Regions from separate parts of the Hymenobacter nivis genome, predicted to be linked through region 3. Evidence: riboswitches for the same ligand, from Rfam matches in the RefSeq annotation. Region 3 holds a riboswitch; each other region holds the start of a gene.
The links. A riboswitch is a leader RNA that binds a small molecule or an ion and turns the genes downstream of it on or off. The one in region 3 is predicted to bind cobalamin.
Positions count from the first base shown of each region.

Region 1: it holds a riboswitch for cobalamin, as region 3 does, so the genes downstream of both, DDQ68_RS14490 (acyl-CoA thioesterase) here and DDQ68_RS22780 (carboxypeptidase regulatory-like domain-containing protein) in region 3, are expected to answer to the same signal.
Region 2: it holds a riboswitch for cobalamin, as region 3 does, so the genes downstream of both, DDQ68_RS01400 (ABC transporter substrate-binding protein) here and DDQ68_RS22780 (carboxypeptidase regulatory-like domain-containing protein) in region 3, are expected to answer to the same signal.

Region 1 covers NZ_CP029145.1:3,267,911-3,273,437, reverse strand. Annotated here, with positions in the region: gene DDQ68_RS14500 (SRPBCC family protein) at 34-474, shown strand; gene DDQ68_RS14495 (class I SAM-dependent rRNA methyltransferase) at 494-1,702, shown strand; gene DDQ68_RS14490 (acyl-CoA thioesterase) at 1,794-2,198, opposite strand; cobalamin riboswitch at 2,353-2,553, opposite strand; gene crtD (1-hydroxycarotenoid 3,4-desaturase CrtD) at 2,679-4,145, shown strand; gene DDQ68_RS14480 (hypothetical protein) at 4,301-4,507, opposite strand; gene DDQ68_RS14475 (hypothetical protein) at 4,562-5,080, opposite strand; gene rsmI (16S rRNA (cytidine(1402)-2'-O)-methyltransferase) at 5,190-5,527, shown strand, end outside.
Region 2 covers NZ_CP029145.1:342,043-347,569, forward strand. Annotated here, with positions in the region: gene DDQ68_RS24370 (hypothetical protein) at 24-359, opposite strand; gene DDQ68_RS01385 (hypothetical protein) at 848-1,486, shown strand; gene DDQ68_RS01390 (IS701 family transposase) at 1,499-2,512, shown strand; gene DDQ68_RS01395 (AAA family ATPase) at 2,613-3,146, shown strand; cobalamin riboswitch at 3,190-3,389, shown strand; gene DDQ68_RS01400 (ABC transporter substrate-binding protein) at 3,606-4,643, shown strand; gene DDQ68_RS01405 (iron chelate uptake ABC transporter family permease subunit) at 4,640-5,527, shown strand, end outside.
Region 3 covers NZ_CP029145.1:2,193,610-2,199,136, reverse strand. Annotated here, with positions in the region: gene DDQ68_RS09715 (aminotransferase class I/II-fold pyridoxal phosphate-dependent enzyme) at 1-253, opposite strand, end outside; gene DDQ68_RS09710 (cobyric acid synthase) at 270-1,742, opposite strand; gene bluB (5,6-dimethylbenzimidazole synthase) at 1,786-2,445, opposite strand; gene DDQ68_RS22780 (carboxypeptidase regulatory-like domain-containing protein) at 2,442-2,747, opposite strand; cobalamin riboswitch at 2,964-3,163, opposite strand; gene DDQ68_RS09695 (hypothetical protein) at 3,209-3,856, opposite strand; gene cobN (cobaltochelatase subunit CobN) at 4,117-5,527, shown strand, end outside.

The DNA of each region.
Region 1 (5,527 bases), 1.1 Mb from region 3:
CAACCAAACCGGGGCCCCGGCGTAAGCCTGGATATGCGCGTTATCCTTCGTACTGCTGTGGGCCAGGACCCCGCCCACGTAATGGCGGGGTTTACCCGCGAGCTGTTTTTGGCGCTGGCCCCGCCGTTTCCGAAGCTGAAGCTGGTGCGCTACGATGGCAGCCGCACCGGCGACGTGGTGGAAATCGAGCTGAACACCGGCATCAAAAAGCTGTCCTGGACGTCGCTCATCACCGACGACGGCGTGCTGCCCGACGGCACCCACTACTTCGTGGACGAGGGCCGGCGCCTGCCCCCGCCGCTGCGCTACTGGCGGCACCGCCACCTCATTGAGCCGGGGCCCCGGGGCGGCAGCATCATTGTGGACAACCTGGAGTACCGCACCGCTTTCAGGGCCCTGGACGTGCTAGTTTACCCGGCCATGTGGGCGCAGTTTGCTTGGCGCAAGCCCATCTACCGGCGCTGGTTTCGGTGAGGCGTACCTTTGCGGGCCTATGAGCTACTCGACTTCGCCCGCCACCATCGTCCTCAAAAACGGAAAAGACCATTCCTTGCGCCGCCGCCACCCCTGGGTGTTCTCGGGGGCCATTGCCCGCTTCAAGGGCGACGCGGGTGAGGGCGACGCCGTGCGCGTGGAAGCCGCCGACGGCGAGCTGCTGGGCATGGGCCACTTCTCGGGCGGCGGCTCCATTGCCGTGCGCATGCTCGATTTTGGACCCGAAACCGAGTTGCCGACGCCCGATTTTTGGGTGCGCAAACTCAGCAATGCCTACCAATTGCGCCAGCGCCTGGCCCTGACCGGCGCGGCCGGTACCAACGTGTTCCGCCTGGTGCACGCCGAAGGCGACGGCCTGCCCGGCCTCATCATTGACGTGTACGGCGACGTGGCCGTGGTGCAGGCCCACAGCGTGGGCATGTACCGCGCCCGCCCCGAAATAGCGGACGCGCTGCGCGTGGTGTTCGGCGACAAGCTGCGCGCCATCTTCGACAAAAGCGCCGAAACCGTGCCCGGCAACGCCGTACCCGACGCTCAGAATGGCTACCTGTTCGGCGAAAGCACCGGCACCGAGCACCTCGTGACCGAGAACGGCCACCAGTTTGCCATCGACTGGGAGACGGGTCAGAAAACTGGTTTCTTCATCGACCAGCGCGACAACCGGGCCCTGCTGGCCCGCTACGCCGCCGGCCGCCGCGTGCTGAACACGTTCTGCTACACGGGCGGCTTCTCGGTGTACGCCCTGGCCGCCGGGGCCGAGGTGGTGCACTCCGTCGACTCCAGCAAGAAGGCCATTGCCCTCACCGAGCGCAACGCCGCCCTGGCCCCCCATGCCGACCGCCACGCCGCCTACGCCGACGACGTGCTCGGCTTCCTCAAAAACCACCCCGCCGCGTACGACCTGCTCGTACTCGACCCGCCCGCCTTCGCCAAGCACATGGGGGCCCGGCACGCTGCCCTCATGGGCTACAAGCGCCTCAACGCCGCGGGCATCGCGCACCTGGCGCCGGGTGGGCTGCTCTTTACATTCAGCTGCTCGCAAGTAGTTAGCCCCGAGCTGTTTGAAGGCGCTGTGCTGGCCGCCGCCATCGAAGCCGGCCGCCCCGCCCGCATCCTGCACCGCCTCACCCAGCCTGCCGACCACCCCGTGAGCCTCTTCCACCCGGAGGGCGCGTACCTGAAAGGGCTGGTGCTGGCCGTGGAGTAGTAGCGTGGACTAGGTGCCTTGCGCCGTTCATTTAATACATAGCTGGGACCCTCTTTTTTCGCACACTGCAATGAGAGAGGGCCCCAACTGTTTAGATGGCTGCCGCCACCGGCCGGATGGGCGTGGGGCGGCGGGCGTCGTCCAGGGCTACGAAGGTGAAGGAGCCGGTGACGGCCAGCAGGCGCTCTTCTGAATACATCTGTTCGACGTACAATTCGACCCGTACTTGCAGGCTGGTGGTGCCCACGCGCACCACATTGCCGATGAGTTCGACCAGCGTGCCGCCGGGGATGGGGTGCGTAAAATCGACCCGGTCGGACGATACGGTGACCATTTTGAGGCGCGAGAAGCGGGTGGCCGTGATGAAGGCCACCTCGTCCATCATGTGCAGGGTAGCCCCGCCAAATAGCGTATCGTAGTGGTTGGTGGTGCCGGGGAAAACGGCTTTGAAGATGCGCGTCTCGGCGCGGGCAATCTGGTCGGCAAGGTCTTGCATAAAGCTGAGCGTAAGGGTAAAACGGTGGAGTGCGTCGTTCCTTGCCCGGTGGTGCGCGTGCCCAGGCGTGGCCGTACCGGCCCCGGCTTCCGTAGTGCGGAAGCCGGCTTGCCGGCGGTGCCAAACCTGATGCGGAGCCCCAAAGCGCGAGGGAAGCATCAAATGGCGGCCGGCAGGTCTCCTGACTTTGCGCCGCCGGGGCCCTTCCTTCTCGGCCAGCCTGGGGGCCCTGCCAATGGAAAACTAGGGGCCCCGGCCGGGGTGGCACTTACAGTAGCGCGTCTGTTCGGGAGTTGCACCCGATTCCCTTTTCATTCCGGCCCGAGGGCCAAAAACCGGCCGCTGGTTGATTTAGAAAAATCGAAGCAGCGGTAACCTGCCGCGAAGGTAAGAAGCATTTTTAGCGCTGGGGCCCAAACTTCTACCCCGGGCATCGCGGTTAGCAATGCAGTGAATACGCAACAGAAAAACCGAGTGCCCATGCGGCCGCCCGTGGCCGTCATCGGGGCGGGAGTGGCGGGGCTGGCCGCCGCCGTGCGGCTGGCCGTGGCTGGCCACGCCGTTACGGTGTTCGAGGCGGGGCCCTCGTTTGGCGGCAAAATGCACCAGTTTGAGCTGCCCGGCGGCTACCGCTTCGATGCGGGGCCCTCGCTGTTCACGCTGCCGCAGCTGGTGGATGACATTTTCCGGCTGGCCCACCGAGAGCCTACCGATTATTTTCGTTACGAGCGGCTCGACCCGATTACCAACTACTTCTTCGCCGACGGCACGCGCCTAGCGGCCTGGGCCGAGGCGGACAAGTTTGCTGCCGAAGTGGAGGAAAAGCTGGGGGCCCCGGCGGCCACCGTCACGCAGTTTCTGGCGCGCAGCGGCAAGGCCTACGATGCCACGGCGGGCACGTTTTTACACAAGTCGCTGCACAAGGCCGGTACCTACTTCAGCCCCGAAACCCTGAAGGCCGTGGGGGCCCTGCCGGCGCTGGGCCTGCTCGGCACCATGCACCAGCGCCACGCCAAGGCCTTTGCCGACCCGCGCCTGGTGCAGCTCTTCGACCGCTACGCCACCTACAACGGCTCCGACCCGTACCAGGCCCCCGCCACGCTGAGCATGATTCCGCACCTGGAGCACGGCATTGGCGCGTTCTACCCCGTGGGCGGCATCTACGCCATTGCCGAAAGCCTGTACCGCCTAGCCGAAGAATTCGGAGTGAAATTTCGGTTCAACGAGCCGGTAGAGGAGATTTTGGTGGCTGATAAACACATCACGGGCCTGCGCACGGCCCACGACGTGTACGACTTCGGCTTGGTGGTGAGCAACATGGACGTGGTGCCTACCTACCGCCGCCTACTGCCCACTCAGCCCGCGCCCGAGCGCACGCTGGCCCAGCCGCGCTCCTCCTCGGCGCTGATTTTCTACTGGGGTATCGCTCGCGAATTTCCCGAGTTGGACTTGCACAACATCTTCTTTTCCAGCGATTACCAGCAGGAATTCCAGGCCATTTTCGAGGATAAAACCGTGGCCGACGACGTGACGGTGTACGTCAACGTCACGTCCAAAAAAACGCCCGCCGACGCCCCGGCTGGTCACGAAAACTGGTTCGTAATGGTGAACGTGCCCCACGACGAAGGTCAGGACTGGGATGCTCTCACCCATAAAACGCGCCGCCTCGTGCTGGCCCGGCTGTCCGGGGCCCTGGGCGTGGCCATCGAGCCGCTCATCAAAGCCGAAAAAATCTGGACCCCGCCCGGCATTGCCGCCGACACGTCATCGTCCGGCGGGGCCCTGTACGGCAGCTCCAGCAACAACCCGCTGGCGGCCTTCCTACGCCACCCCAACTTCTCGGGCCGGCTCGACGGCCTGTACTTCTGCGGCGGCTCGGTGCACCCCGGCGGCGGTATCCCGCTGTGCTTATTATCGGCTAAGATTGTGGCGGAGCTGATTGGGTAGCGTAGTTCTGCGGCGGATACCCCGTGCACAACGTGTCATTCCGAGCGTAGCGAGGAATCTGGGGGCCCTAATTCAGCTTCCTCGCTGCGCTCGGAATGACAAAAAAGCGCCCCGCCGGGTAAGGCGAGGCGCTTTCTATATTCGGAAAGGCAATACTAATCGTAGGCCGGCTTGTCGATGCTGGGCTTGTCGTGGCCTCGGTTGGGGTGGGTGACGCCAGCGTCCAGCGCATCTTTTTCCAGCTGCTCTTCCTTGGCTTCGCTAAAATCGTCCACCGGTAGCACGCCGGCTTTTGGTTTGCCTTCGAGGTTGTGCTCGTCGGAGTTGTCGCGGTCCTTCCGGTTATCGTGGTGGGTAGGCATGGTATAAATGGGTTAGGTGGGAAAAAGAACTACTGGGTAGGGCCCCCAGCTTGGCTACTGGTCGATGGCCGTGTCGGTGGCGTTGAAGTCGGTCAGCTCGGCGTTGGTATCGGTGCCGGTGATGGGCTTGAGGGGCTTAGGCTCCATCTCGCCCATGCCTACGCGCGACTTGGGGTTTTCCATTTCGTCGGGCCCCTTGCGGCGGTCGTCGGCGTCGAGCTCGTCCACGGGGCCGCCGGGGTTGTGCACGGCCACCAGGTCGGGGTCGTCGTCGTAGGTTTCGAGGGCCGGCAAGTCTTGGTCAGCGCGGGCATCGCGGCCCTCGTCGTCCGAGCGCATGTTGTCGGCGGGGGGCGTCATCGCATCAGCGTCCTCGTTCACGCCCAGGGCCGTTGCGCCGCCGGCCGTGTCGGAGCCGAAGCCCTGCTTGCCGTCGCGGTTGCCAAAGCCGCCGCGGGCCGCCTCGTTCTTGGGTGGGTCGGCGTTGGGAATGTGGTGGCCGGCGCGCATTTCCTCGTCGGTAGTGTCGTCGTTGATGACGCGGATGGGGCGGTTGTTCGGGTCGACGGGCATGGGATAGAAAATGAAGTTGAAAGCAAAGCAGGTAGTAGAAGGGTGTACTATGGTTGGGCCCTTTGGGTTGTAAAGGAGCCCCAACCCGGGGCCCCGTACCTTTGCCCCCATGCCCGACGCTCCCGCCCTCACCCTCGTGCCCACGCCCATCGGCAACCTGGAGGACATCACCCTGCGGGCCATCCGCGTGCTGGGCGAGGCCGACCTGGTGCTAGCCGAAGATACCCGCGTCAGCGGCCGCCTGCTCCAGCACCTGGGCCTGAAAAAACCGCTCCTCAGCTACCACCTCCACAACGAGCACCAGCAGGTGCCGCGCCTGCTGGAGCGCCTCGAAAAGGGCGAAAAGATGGCCCTGGTGAGCGACGCTGGCACGCCCGGCATCTCCGACCCTGGCTTCCTGCTGGTGCGCGAGTGCCTGGCCCGCGGCCTGGCCGTGGAGTGCCTGCC
Region 2 (5,527 bases), 1.9 Mb from region 3:
TTTTTACTCATACGGCCGCGCAGCTACAGGCCGCCGGCCTCCGCATCGAGCGGTAGGATGCCACCCGCCCCTGGGGCGGTTTTTTCGTCATCGACGAAAGCCAGGCGCAGCAGTTTGCCAACCAGTATTTTGATGGGCTGCCGATAGACCAGCTTATGATTTCGGGTAAGCTGACCCCGAAAATCCTGTTGGTTGCCCTGCATTAGCTGCTGTCGTGGCAGTACCACCATCGGCGGGCCGAGGTTTAGCGCGTGGTGCAGGGGCCAGTGGGCGTCGCCGTTAGCGCTTCCGACGAATAGGGCGAAGTAGTGGCTTATAATGTGGGTAACTAGACTGCCCTGCAACAGGGGGAGCGGCACCGCCTAGTGGGGCTTGGGGGCTGCTGGCCGAAACATGGCAGCATACCAGTGCCGTGCAGCCCTCCGATGAAGAAGATATTGTGCGGGTGCAGGACGATTTCAGGCGCTAAACAACCATAACATGGCCTTAATGGATGTGCATTATTCGAACCGCCTGAACGGACTGTGGCTCCGGTGGCTTACGCTGGGCTTGGCCGCCTTGCTCGGCACCGCCGGTTGCGGGCCGGCCCGCCGCCTCACAGTGGGCCGGCAGGGGGTGCACTGGGCACCGCGCTTCCGCGAGCCAATAACTATTGTGGCGGTGGTCCAAAGCAGGATGATACCGGACCTTTAGTTTGTTAATTAAGTCAGCTTAAAAACACGTCAGGAAAGCTGGAAGGACGAATATTCAGACATCATAAATTGAGTGAAATACCGAAATCATCTCGCTTTGGACCACCGCCCTTTTTTTAATTGCTCCACGAGCGTATTCCCATCCTTTTCCTTTCGTGAAACACCTGTTTCTTTTCGTACTGCTCCTGCTGGCTTCGGGCAGTGGCTACGCCCAAAAAACCAAAACCACCGGTGGCGCTGCCACCAGCGCCGCGATGGCGGGCCAGCGCTGGCCGATCGGCAAAGCCAAAGCCAATGCTTGGTACAAAGCCCATTCCTGGATGTCAGGGGCCAATTTTATTCCCAGTACGGCCATCAACCAGCTCGAAATGTGGCAGGCCGCCACGTTCGACCTCACCACCATCGACCGGGAACTGGGCTACGCCGAGGGCATTGGGTTCAATACCATGCGCGTGTTTCTGCACAGCTTGGCGTATCAGGAAGACCCGGCGGGCTTCAAAAAGCGCGTCGACCAGTACCTGGGCCTGGCCGTCAAGCACCACATTCAGACGCTGTTTGTGTTTTTGGACGACTGCTGGAACAAGGAGGCCAAGCCCAGCCCCCAGCCGGCCCCCAAAACGGGCGTACATAATTCGGGCTGGGCACAGGGCCCCGGCGACCCGGCCTCGCGCGACTCGGCCACCTTCAGCAAGCTCCAACCGTATGTGACCGACGTACTCCGTACGTTTGCCCACGACAAGCGCGGCCTGCTCTGGGACTTATCGGACTTACGCACAGGGCGTAATTTGGGCTAAAAACGACCTTTTATGCTAACCCAAAGGACCTGCATTGATTTTTTGCTCAACACCCCGCGCAATTATATAGGGGCGCATTTGGCCGTCCACCTGCCAGAGATGAGCCACGATCAGGTATATCGCTTTTTGCGCAATAACACGTTTTCGGCGGGTCAGTTACGGGAGTTGGTACAGCCTTTGGTAGCCGACTCACCCGAAGCATTTCTGCTGGTGGATGATAGTGTGCAGGATAAGCGCTACAGTCGCTTCATTGAAGTAGCGCAGCGACAATATTCGGGCAATGTGCACGGGTTGGTCACGGGCATTGGGCTGGTTAATCTATTCCACAGCAGCGGCGAAAGCGGTGATTTTCTGTCGCTAGACTTCCGCATATACGCTCCTGCTCAGGACGGGCTGACGAAAAACGACCACTTCCAGGCCATGTTCAAACAAGTGGTGGAAGAGGGAAAAATTCAGGCCCGCACCCTGCTCTTTGATAGTTGGTATGCCAACAGCGAGAACCTGAAAGTGATTGAGCAAGCCGGTTGGACGTTTTTCACCACCCTGAAAAGCAATCGGTTAGTGAGTTTAGGGAAGGAAACGGGCTATCAGTCCCTGAACACGCTCGACCCGCCGGCGGGGGGCTGGAGCCGGGGCGTGGAAGTGCGCCTGCAACAAGTACCGTTTGGGGTCAAACTTTTCAAGCTGGTTACCATAGACGGCAGCATTGAATGGGTGATAACCAATTACTTGGCAGCTCATCTCAATCGGGAAATGGTTATTGAGGCGGTGCAGGTACGCTGGCAGGTGGAGGAGTTTCACCGGAGTTTCAAGCAATTAACGGGTTCCGAGAAATGCCAGTGCCGCAAGGCGCAGGCGCAGCGCAATCATTTGACTTGTTGCTATTTAGTCTGGGTAACGTTGCGGCAATACGCCCGCGCCATCGGCCGCACCATCTACCAGGCCGCCTGCCTACCCTGGGCTGAATGGCTGCGGCAGCAATTGCAGAATTCATCTATTCCTGTTCTTGTACTTGAGGCTGCGTAAGTTTTATTAAATATTGAAAAAGTGATTCTTATTTAGGAAAGAGGTCTAATGGTTATCTAGTTGTATGATTGAGCCTTTGTAATTGAGCGTAATAATAAAAATGCCCCTTTACGTCATCTCCGGGGGGCCCGGGGCCGGTAAAACTACGCTGCTGGGGGCCCTGCGAGCCGCTGGCTTCGCGGGGGCTGATGAAGTGTCGCGCCAGCTCATCCAGGAGCAGGTGGCGCTGGGTAGCGGCCGGGTGCCGTGGCTCGATTTGGCAGGCTTTGCCGAACTGGCGATGGCCCGCATGGTGGCCGACCACGCGGCGGCGTCGCGGCGCGGCGGCGTCACATTTTTTGACCGCGGGCTACCTGATGTCGTTGCCTACCTAGAGGTTGCGGGGCTACTCGTGCCGGCTGCGTGCTACGCCGCAGTGGCGGCGCACCCATACCAGCCGGTGGTGTTTTTGGCGCCGCCGTGGGCTGATATTTACGTGAACGACGCCGAGCGCTGGCAGACGTTTGCCGAGGCCACGGTGCTGCACGGGGCCCTGCGGCGCACCTACCAGCGGTTGGGTTTTGCGGTGCTGGAATTGCCTAAAACCACGGTGGCGGCGCGCGTGGCCTTCGTGCGGGCGGCGGCTGGACTGTAGCCAAATTTGGGGCTCCAGCGCACGGCGGCCAATAATTCAGCCTACCTTTGCACCAACAAATGGTAATCGTTTCCGCGGTGCGGAACGATTTTAAAAGGGAAGCCGGTGTAATTCCGGGACAGTCTCCGCTGCTGTAACCCCCTCACCAACCGACCGATACACGGCGCCACTGTCCTCTTGGGGATGGGAAGGCCATCGGCCGGCGGGGGAAGTCAGAAGACCTGCCGCTTGCTCCATACAGTCACAGCTTTCGGCAGAAAGGCTCGTTGTACCATGCCCAACCCCCCGCTTCCCGCTGGCTGTGCCGGCGGCAAACCCCCTTTTTTTGCTGTTTGGCGCACCCTCACGCTATCGGCTCTGCTGCTGGTGGGGCCCCGGCCCGGCGTTGGCCAAACGACAATTTCCCCGGCGGCTACCCCTCGGGCAGCGGTCGCCGGGGCGCCGCGTGGGCGCACTGCGGTGCAGTACGCCAAGGGCTTCACCATCAGCTACGTAGCGGGCGGCAAGCTGGTCACCATCCTGAGCCCGTTCGAGCAGAAAACCACGGCTACACGCTACCTGCTGGTGCCCCGCGGGGCGGGGCGGCCAGCGGGCTACGCCGATGCCCACGTCATCGAAACGCCGCTGCGGAGCCTTGTGGCCCTATCGTCGATGCACGTAGCGCTGGCCGATTTCCTGGGGGCCGCCGACCTGGTAGTGGGCTTGGGTAGCTTCAAGTACGCCTCGGCCGCGCCGGTGCGGCAGCGCATCGCCGCCGGCAAGATTTACGAGGTAGGCCAGGGCAAAGAGCTTAACAACGAAGAGCTTATTGCCCATCACCCCGACCTGGTGATGGCCACCGGCTGGCCCGGCGAAAGCCTGGCGCGCTTCCAGACGCTGGAAGCCGCTGGCGTGCCCGTCATGATTAACTCCGAGTGGGTGGAAACCACGCCCCTGGCCCGCGCCGAGTGGGTAAAAGTGCTGGCCGCGCTGCTCAACAAGGAAGATTTGGTGAACCGGAAATTTGACCAGGTGGCCCGCTCCTACCACCGCTTGGCGGCCCTAGGCCACTACGCCGCCCAGCGGCCTAAAGTGGTTGTTGGCCTGCCGTTTAAGGACGTGTGGTACGTGCCCGATACCGACAGCTACCTCACGCAGTTCCTGCGCGACGCGGGCTGCACCTACGCCTGGGACCAGGCCCGGGCCCCCAGCGGCAGCCTGGCGCTGTCGTTCGAAACCGTGGCTCCCGTGGCCCTCACCGCCGACTACTGGCTGCAAACCGGCACCGCCGCCACCAAGGCCGATATCCTGGCCCAGGATGCGCGCTACGCCGCCTTCGCGCCCTTCCAAACCGGCCGCGTGTACAACAACAACCGCCGCACCAACGCCCAGGGCTCCAACGACTATTGGGAATCGGGGGCGGTGCGGCCCGACCTCGTGCTGTCGGATTTGATCAAGATTTTGCACCCCGAGCTGCTGCCCTCGTGGCAGCTCTACTATTACCAGTGGCTGAAATGAGCACGGCCCAACTGGCGGCCGCGCCGCCGTCGCTGGTCGCGGCCGGGCGGCGGCGCACGGCTTGGCTGCTGGCCCTGGCGGGGCTGGTGGCCCTGGGCTTCGTGCTCGACATTGCCCTGGGCCCCGTGCGCATCCCGCTGGCGGCGGTGGTGAAGATTCTGCTGGGCCAGGCGGCCGACAACCCGGCCTGGGCGTTCATCGTGAGGGAGATTCGCCTGCCCAAGGCCCTGACGGCGCTGGCCGTGGGCAGTGGCCTGGCTGTGAGCGGCTTGCAGATGCAAACGCTGTTTCGTAACCCGCTGGCGGGGCCCTCAGTACTGGGCCTCACGGCGGGGGCGGGGCTGGGCGTGGCCGCCGTAATGCTGGCCGGGGGCAGCGGCGCAGCGGGCGGCTTCGCCATCCGGGCGCTGGGCGTGGGCGGCAGTTGGGGCTTGGTGCTGGCCGCCACCGCCGGCGCCGCCCTGGTGATGGCCCTGGTGATGGCCCTCTCGGCCCGGGTGCGCGACAACGTGGTGCTACTTATTGTGGGCCTGATGGTTAGCAGCGTCACCGGGGCCATTGTCGGCCTATGGCAATACTTCAGTGCCCCCGAGCAGATTCAGGAATATTTGCTTTGGACGTTCGGCTCGCTGGGCGGCGTGGTGGGGCCCCACCTGGTGGTGCTGGCGGCCGTAGTGACAGTGGGGCTGGGGCTGGCTTTTGCCTCGGCCAAGCCGCTGAATGCCCTGCTGCTGGGCGAAAACTACGCCCGCAGCATGGGCCTGACCGTGGGCCGGGCGCGCACAAGTATCATCCTCAGTACCAGCTTGCTGGCGGGAGCCATCACGGCGTTTTGTGGGCCGATTGGCTTCGTGGGTATCGCCGTGCCGCACCTCACCCGGGGC
Region 3 (5,527 bases):
GGGCGATTAGGTAGATGCTTTCGGTGGTGCCGCTGCTCATCAGCACCTGGCCGGGGGGCAGGCCGTGGTGGGCGGCTGCCCGGGCGGCAAGGCTTTCGGCCAGCACCTCGGGGTAGCGGTTCACGGTGCGCCATTGGCTGAACACGTAGTCCTTCAGGCCCGCCGGCTCGCCGCCGTACCAGACGTTGGTGCTGAAATCGGCCACGATGGCGTGGGGATGGCGGTAGGCGTCGTCGCCGTGTCCGTGGAGCATGGATAGTTGCGGGTAATCAGTTGCGCAGGGCCGCGTAAATCTGCGGCAGGTCCACGTTTTCGCGGATAAGGGCCGCCAGCCGGTCGTATTGCGCGTTTTTAAAGGCGGCGAAGTCAAGCGGCGCGCTCGCTTTTTGTTCGGTGTAGGGGGCCACTAAAAAATCGATAACCGCCGGATTGTCGAGAATGCCGTGCAGGTAGGTACCCCAGCAGCGTGGCCCGGCAAAGTAGCCGTCGGGGGTGCCGTCGTCGAGCGTGGCCACGGGCTGCGGAGGGCCCTCGGCAGTGGTTTGGCCCATGTGGATTTCGTAGCCCAGGCAGTCGGCGGCCGCGCTGCCCCGGAAGGCAAACCGCCGTTGCCGGGTGGTTTTTTCGCCTTGCAGCACCGTGCGCACGGGCAGCAGCCCCAGCCCGGCGGCGGCGGGCACCGGGCCTTCCACCCCGTTGGGGTCTTCCACCGAGCGGCCCAGCATCTGGTAGCCCCCGCAGATGCCCACCACGGTTTTGCCCGTGCGGTGGGCCCGCACGATGGCCGCCCCCAAGCCGCTGTTAGTGAGTGCTTTTAGGTCGGCGATGGTGTTTTTGCTGCCGGGCAGGATGATGATGTCAGCCTCGCCGATTTCGTCCGCCTCACGAGTAAAGAACAGGTCGACGCGGGCGTCGTGGCTCAGGGTGTCGAAGTCGGTGAAATTCGACAGCCGCCCCAGCAGCACCACGGCTACCCGTACCCGGCCGGCCGGCCCGGCCGCGCGGCGCTTGTAGGCCAGAGCCACGGAGTCTTCCTCCTCCACAAAAATATCGCGGAAGTAGGGCAGCACGCCCACTACCGGCACGCCGGTCAGGGCTTCGAGCTGCTGCCGGCCATCGGCAAACAGCCGCGCATCGCCCCGAAATTTATTAATGATAATGCCTTTTATGCAGGCTTTTTCCTCAGGTTCCAGCAGGGCCAGCGAGCCGTACACACTGCCAAATACCCCGCCCCGGTCGATGTCGGCAATGAGGTAGGTGGCGGCTCCGGCGTGGCGGGCCATGCGCAGGTTGGTGATATCGCGGCGCTTCAGGTTTAGCTCCGAGATGCTGCCCGCGCCCTCCAGCACCACCGGCGAATGGCGCGCCGCCAGCCGGTCGAAAGCTTGGGTGGCGGCGGCAAACAGTTCCTGCCGGTCGTTTTCGCGGAAGTATTCGTAGGCCGACTGCGTGCCGATGGGCCGGCCGTTGAGCACCACCTGCGAGGCCTGGTCGGAGGTCGGCTTGAGGAGCACTGGGTTCATGTCGACGTGGCACGGGATGCCGGCGGCCTCGGCCTGCACCGCCTGGGCCCGGCCAATTTCGAGCCCCTCGGGGGTTACGTAGCTGTTCAGGCTCATATTTTGCGCCTTAAACGGCGCGGGGCTGTGTCCGTCCTGTCGAAAAATGCGGCAAAAACCCGCCGTAATGACGCTCTTGCCCACATCCGACGCGGTGCCGACAAACATAATGGGACGAAGCATGGGGAAGGTATAGAGTAGGAAGGGCGGGTAAAAGGACCAAGTATTACCCTTGGCCCGGGGCAGTCGCCGCTGGCCAATAGTTCTCAAACACCAGCTCGGGAAGGCTCATCCGGCTCGCCCAGCCCGCGGTTTCGAGCATGGGGCGGGGGTAAAACTCTGCCACGTGGCCCAGGCAGAGGATGGCCACGGGCTGCGCCCCGTCCGGCATCTGCAAGGCCAAACGAACTTGTTCGGGGTCAAAAATCGACACCCACCCCATGCCGAGGCCTTCGGCGCGGGCGGCTAGCCACAGGTTTTGGATGGCGCATGACACCGAGGCGAGGTCCATTTCGGGTAGCGTGCGCCGGCCGAAAATGTGCGCCTCCCGCCCTGCCATGAGGGCGGCCACCAGCACTTCGCCGCACTCGCGGAGGCCTTCTACTTTCAACTGCAAAAACGCGCTGGCCCGCTCTCCCAAGGCTTCGGCGGTACGCAGCCGCTCTTGCTCCACGAGCTGGTGCAAGGCGCCCCGCAGGGCCGGGTCGGTGATGCGCAGGAAGCGCCAGGGCTGCATGAATCCTACGCTCGGGGCCTGGTGGGCGGCTTGCAGTAGGCGGTGCAGCACCTCGGGGGCAACGGGGTCGGGCAGAAAATGGCGGATGTCGCGGCGCTCGGCTATCGCCCGGTACACGGCTTCAATCTCGGCGGGGCTGAACTGGTTCAAGCAGGTAAGGGATTGGCAAAGTGAAGAAGCAGCGCGGAGGCCAAGGTAATAGCCACAACCCGCATCTCGTCTGCTACCAAGGTTATCAACTGATTTTTAAACGTATAGCCCAGTGTGCCGATGCGTAGCGCATACGTGCCCGGCTTGAGTTCACCGAGCCGAAACTGCCCCAGCGCATCGGTGCTGGCGCCGCGGGGCTGGCCCACCAGCCCTGCGCTCACGCCCACCAACGGCCAACCCGAGAGCGAGTCGGCTACGGTGCCCCGCAGGGCCACCGTACCTTGGGCCGCCGCCGGGTGCACAACAACTAGACCAATCGCGTACAGGCTCCAAAATACTGATTTTGAGCTAAATAATGGGGTAAGGTGCTGCCCGGCGCGGCGCGGGTCCGGGGTGAGCAAACGGCTCCGCCAAGCGGCCTTACGCCAACAACAACTATGGTAGACTATTCCCCCGGCACAGCCGGGGAGGAGCGAGGGGTTGGGCATGGTACGACGTGCCTTTCTGCCGAAGGCCGGGACTGTATGAAGCAAACGGCAGGTCTTCTGACTTCCCCCACTAACCGACGACCTTCCCATCCGGAACCGGACAGTGGTATTGTATATCGGGCAGCTTTGGAGGGGGTTACAGCAGCGGAGACTGTCCCGGAATTACACCGGATTCCCTTTTAAAGTCGCCCCGCACCGCGGAAGCGACTACCAATTGTTGGGACGAAGGTAGGGGATGAAGTCGTTTTGTGAGCGGGGCAGGGCTCGACACAACATTATCCCAGCCCCTGCGCGCTTTCTACCAGCGTATAAATTCCAATCCCAATTGAAAAAGCCCCCACCGCATAGTTGAGCCACTTGAGCGAGGGCTGCCACTGGCTTGAGAAACGTGCCGTCGAAAAGGCAAACAGGCACCCGTAAGTTGTCATGGAAATTAGAATACCGGCACTTTGGAGCACGATAATCCACACGGCGGCCGTGGTGTTGCGGGCCGCCAGGGTGAGGGCAATGGTGCAGGCCCCCCCGGTGCCGGCCAGCCCATGCACCATCCCCACCCAGAATGAGCGGCTAAGCCCCGCGGGCGCTGGTGGGGTTATTAGCACGGGTAAAGGTTTTACTTGGCGGAAGTTGCGCCGAATAGCCAGTACTCCCAGCCATATCATAAGTGGCCCGATAGCCAGCTCCACCTGTGCCGCGATGTGGAGCGAAAGCGTTGACTTCAGCAGCAAAATGAGGCTGGCAAACACCACGAGCGTTAGCGAGTGCCCCAATGCCCAGTGCGACGAGCGCCAAATGACGCGCCACAATCGTCCCGTACCCTTTTTTTGCTCGGTGGCCAGCACCGCCACGGCGGCCATGTGGTCGGGCTCGAAGGAGTGCTGTACCCCTAGCAAAATGGAGTCAAGGAATAACGGATTTAACATTGACGCAGAAGAAGATATCTTTTTAAAGTGCTAATTCAGACTGAGCGGTAAATCCCGAGGGTAGCCCGCTCGTTTGATGGACTGGCTGGCGAAGATTGGGCAAACTTACCGGGGGACTGATTGTAGCAACTCTGGTAGGCGAATACCTTGCGCCAGTTAAACACCCTGTCGCCGCCACTAGTTACTAAAACCTGCTGAGATAAAATCTGCTTATCCAACAAATTGCCTTCGCTAAACACACCATTTATTCTCATACAACCATGCGCGAAATCAAACGCCAGCGCGTAGTCCGCACCGATGGGAAAGCCATCAACCTGGTGCAGCGCCGGGGCCACCTTTCCTACTGCTATAACGCCTGCTGCTGCGGGCGCGTGGACAGGGGCTACGCTGCCGTGCCCGTGGAATTGTACAAAAGCGAGTGGCTGCGTCGCAAGCTACGCAACACCGTGCACATGACCAAGGGTGGCTGCCTGGGCCCCTGCACGCTGGCCAACGTGGTGACGCTGCTCTTCGATGGCCGTTCGACGTGGTTTCACTCCATCAACAGCGACTGGCAGATACTGGCTATTTTCGATTACATCGACAGCCTGGTGGCCACCGATGGCTATCTGGCCCCGCCCGCCGAGCTGGCCGAGTACGTGTTTCAGTTCTACAGCTGGACCGGAGCCGAAACGGCCGTCGCGGCCGGGGCGGCTCCGCCCATCGCGGCCGAGGGTATTGTTTTCCTCACCCACGCCGAAACCGACCTGCTCACCCTGCACCGCAGCGTGCAGGGGCTACCCGCCGATTTCCCCAAAACGGTGGGAATTAATTTGCTGGCCATTAAAAATGAAACCCACATGGCCCAGCTGCTCGACCGTGAGCTAGCCGCCGCGCGGGTCATTGTGCTGCGCGTGCTGGGGCGGCCGAGCAGCATTCCCGGCTTTCAGGAGTTGGTGCGGCGGGCGCAGGCACAGGGCCAGCACCTGCTGGTAATCAGTGGCGCGGGCGACTTAAACCCCGAACTGGCGGCCGTGTCCACGGTGTCGCCGGGTGTGCTGCACGAGGCCCTGGCCTACCTGCAGGCCGGCGGCCACGCCAACCTCACCGCTCTGCTGCATTACCTGGCCGACCACCTGCTGCTCACCGGCTTCGGCTACGAGCCCCCGGCCACGCTGCCCGAGCACGGTCTCTACCATCCCGACTTGCCCGAAAACGGCAACCTCGCCGACTGGCTGCGCCTGCGTGACCCGGCCCGGCCCACGGCGGGCGTGCTGTTCTACCGCGCCCACTGGGTGAGCGGGAATCTGGCCTTCGTGGATGCGCTGGTGCACGAGCTGGAAGCTCAGGGTGTCAATGCCTTGCCCGTCTTCACGGCCTCGCTCAAAGCGGTGGATGAGGCCACGGGCGCGCCGTGGGCGTTCGGCTTTTTCAGGGACGAAAACGGCCCGTTGATTGACGTGTTAATCAATACCGTTTCCTTTGCCATGAGCGAAGTGAACCCTGACGGACCCACCAGTGCAGGATGGTCGGTGGAGGCCTTGCAACGGCTTGACGTAGTGGTTTTGCAGGCAATTACCAGCGGTATGGCGCGGGGCCCCTGGGAGTCTTCGAGCCGGGGCCTAAACCCGCTCGATACGGCCATGAACGTGGCCTTGCCCGAGTTCGACGGCCGCCTCATCACGGTACCGA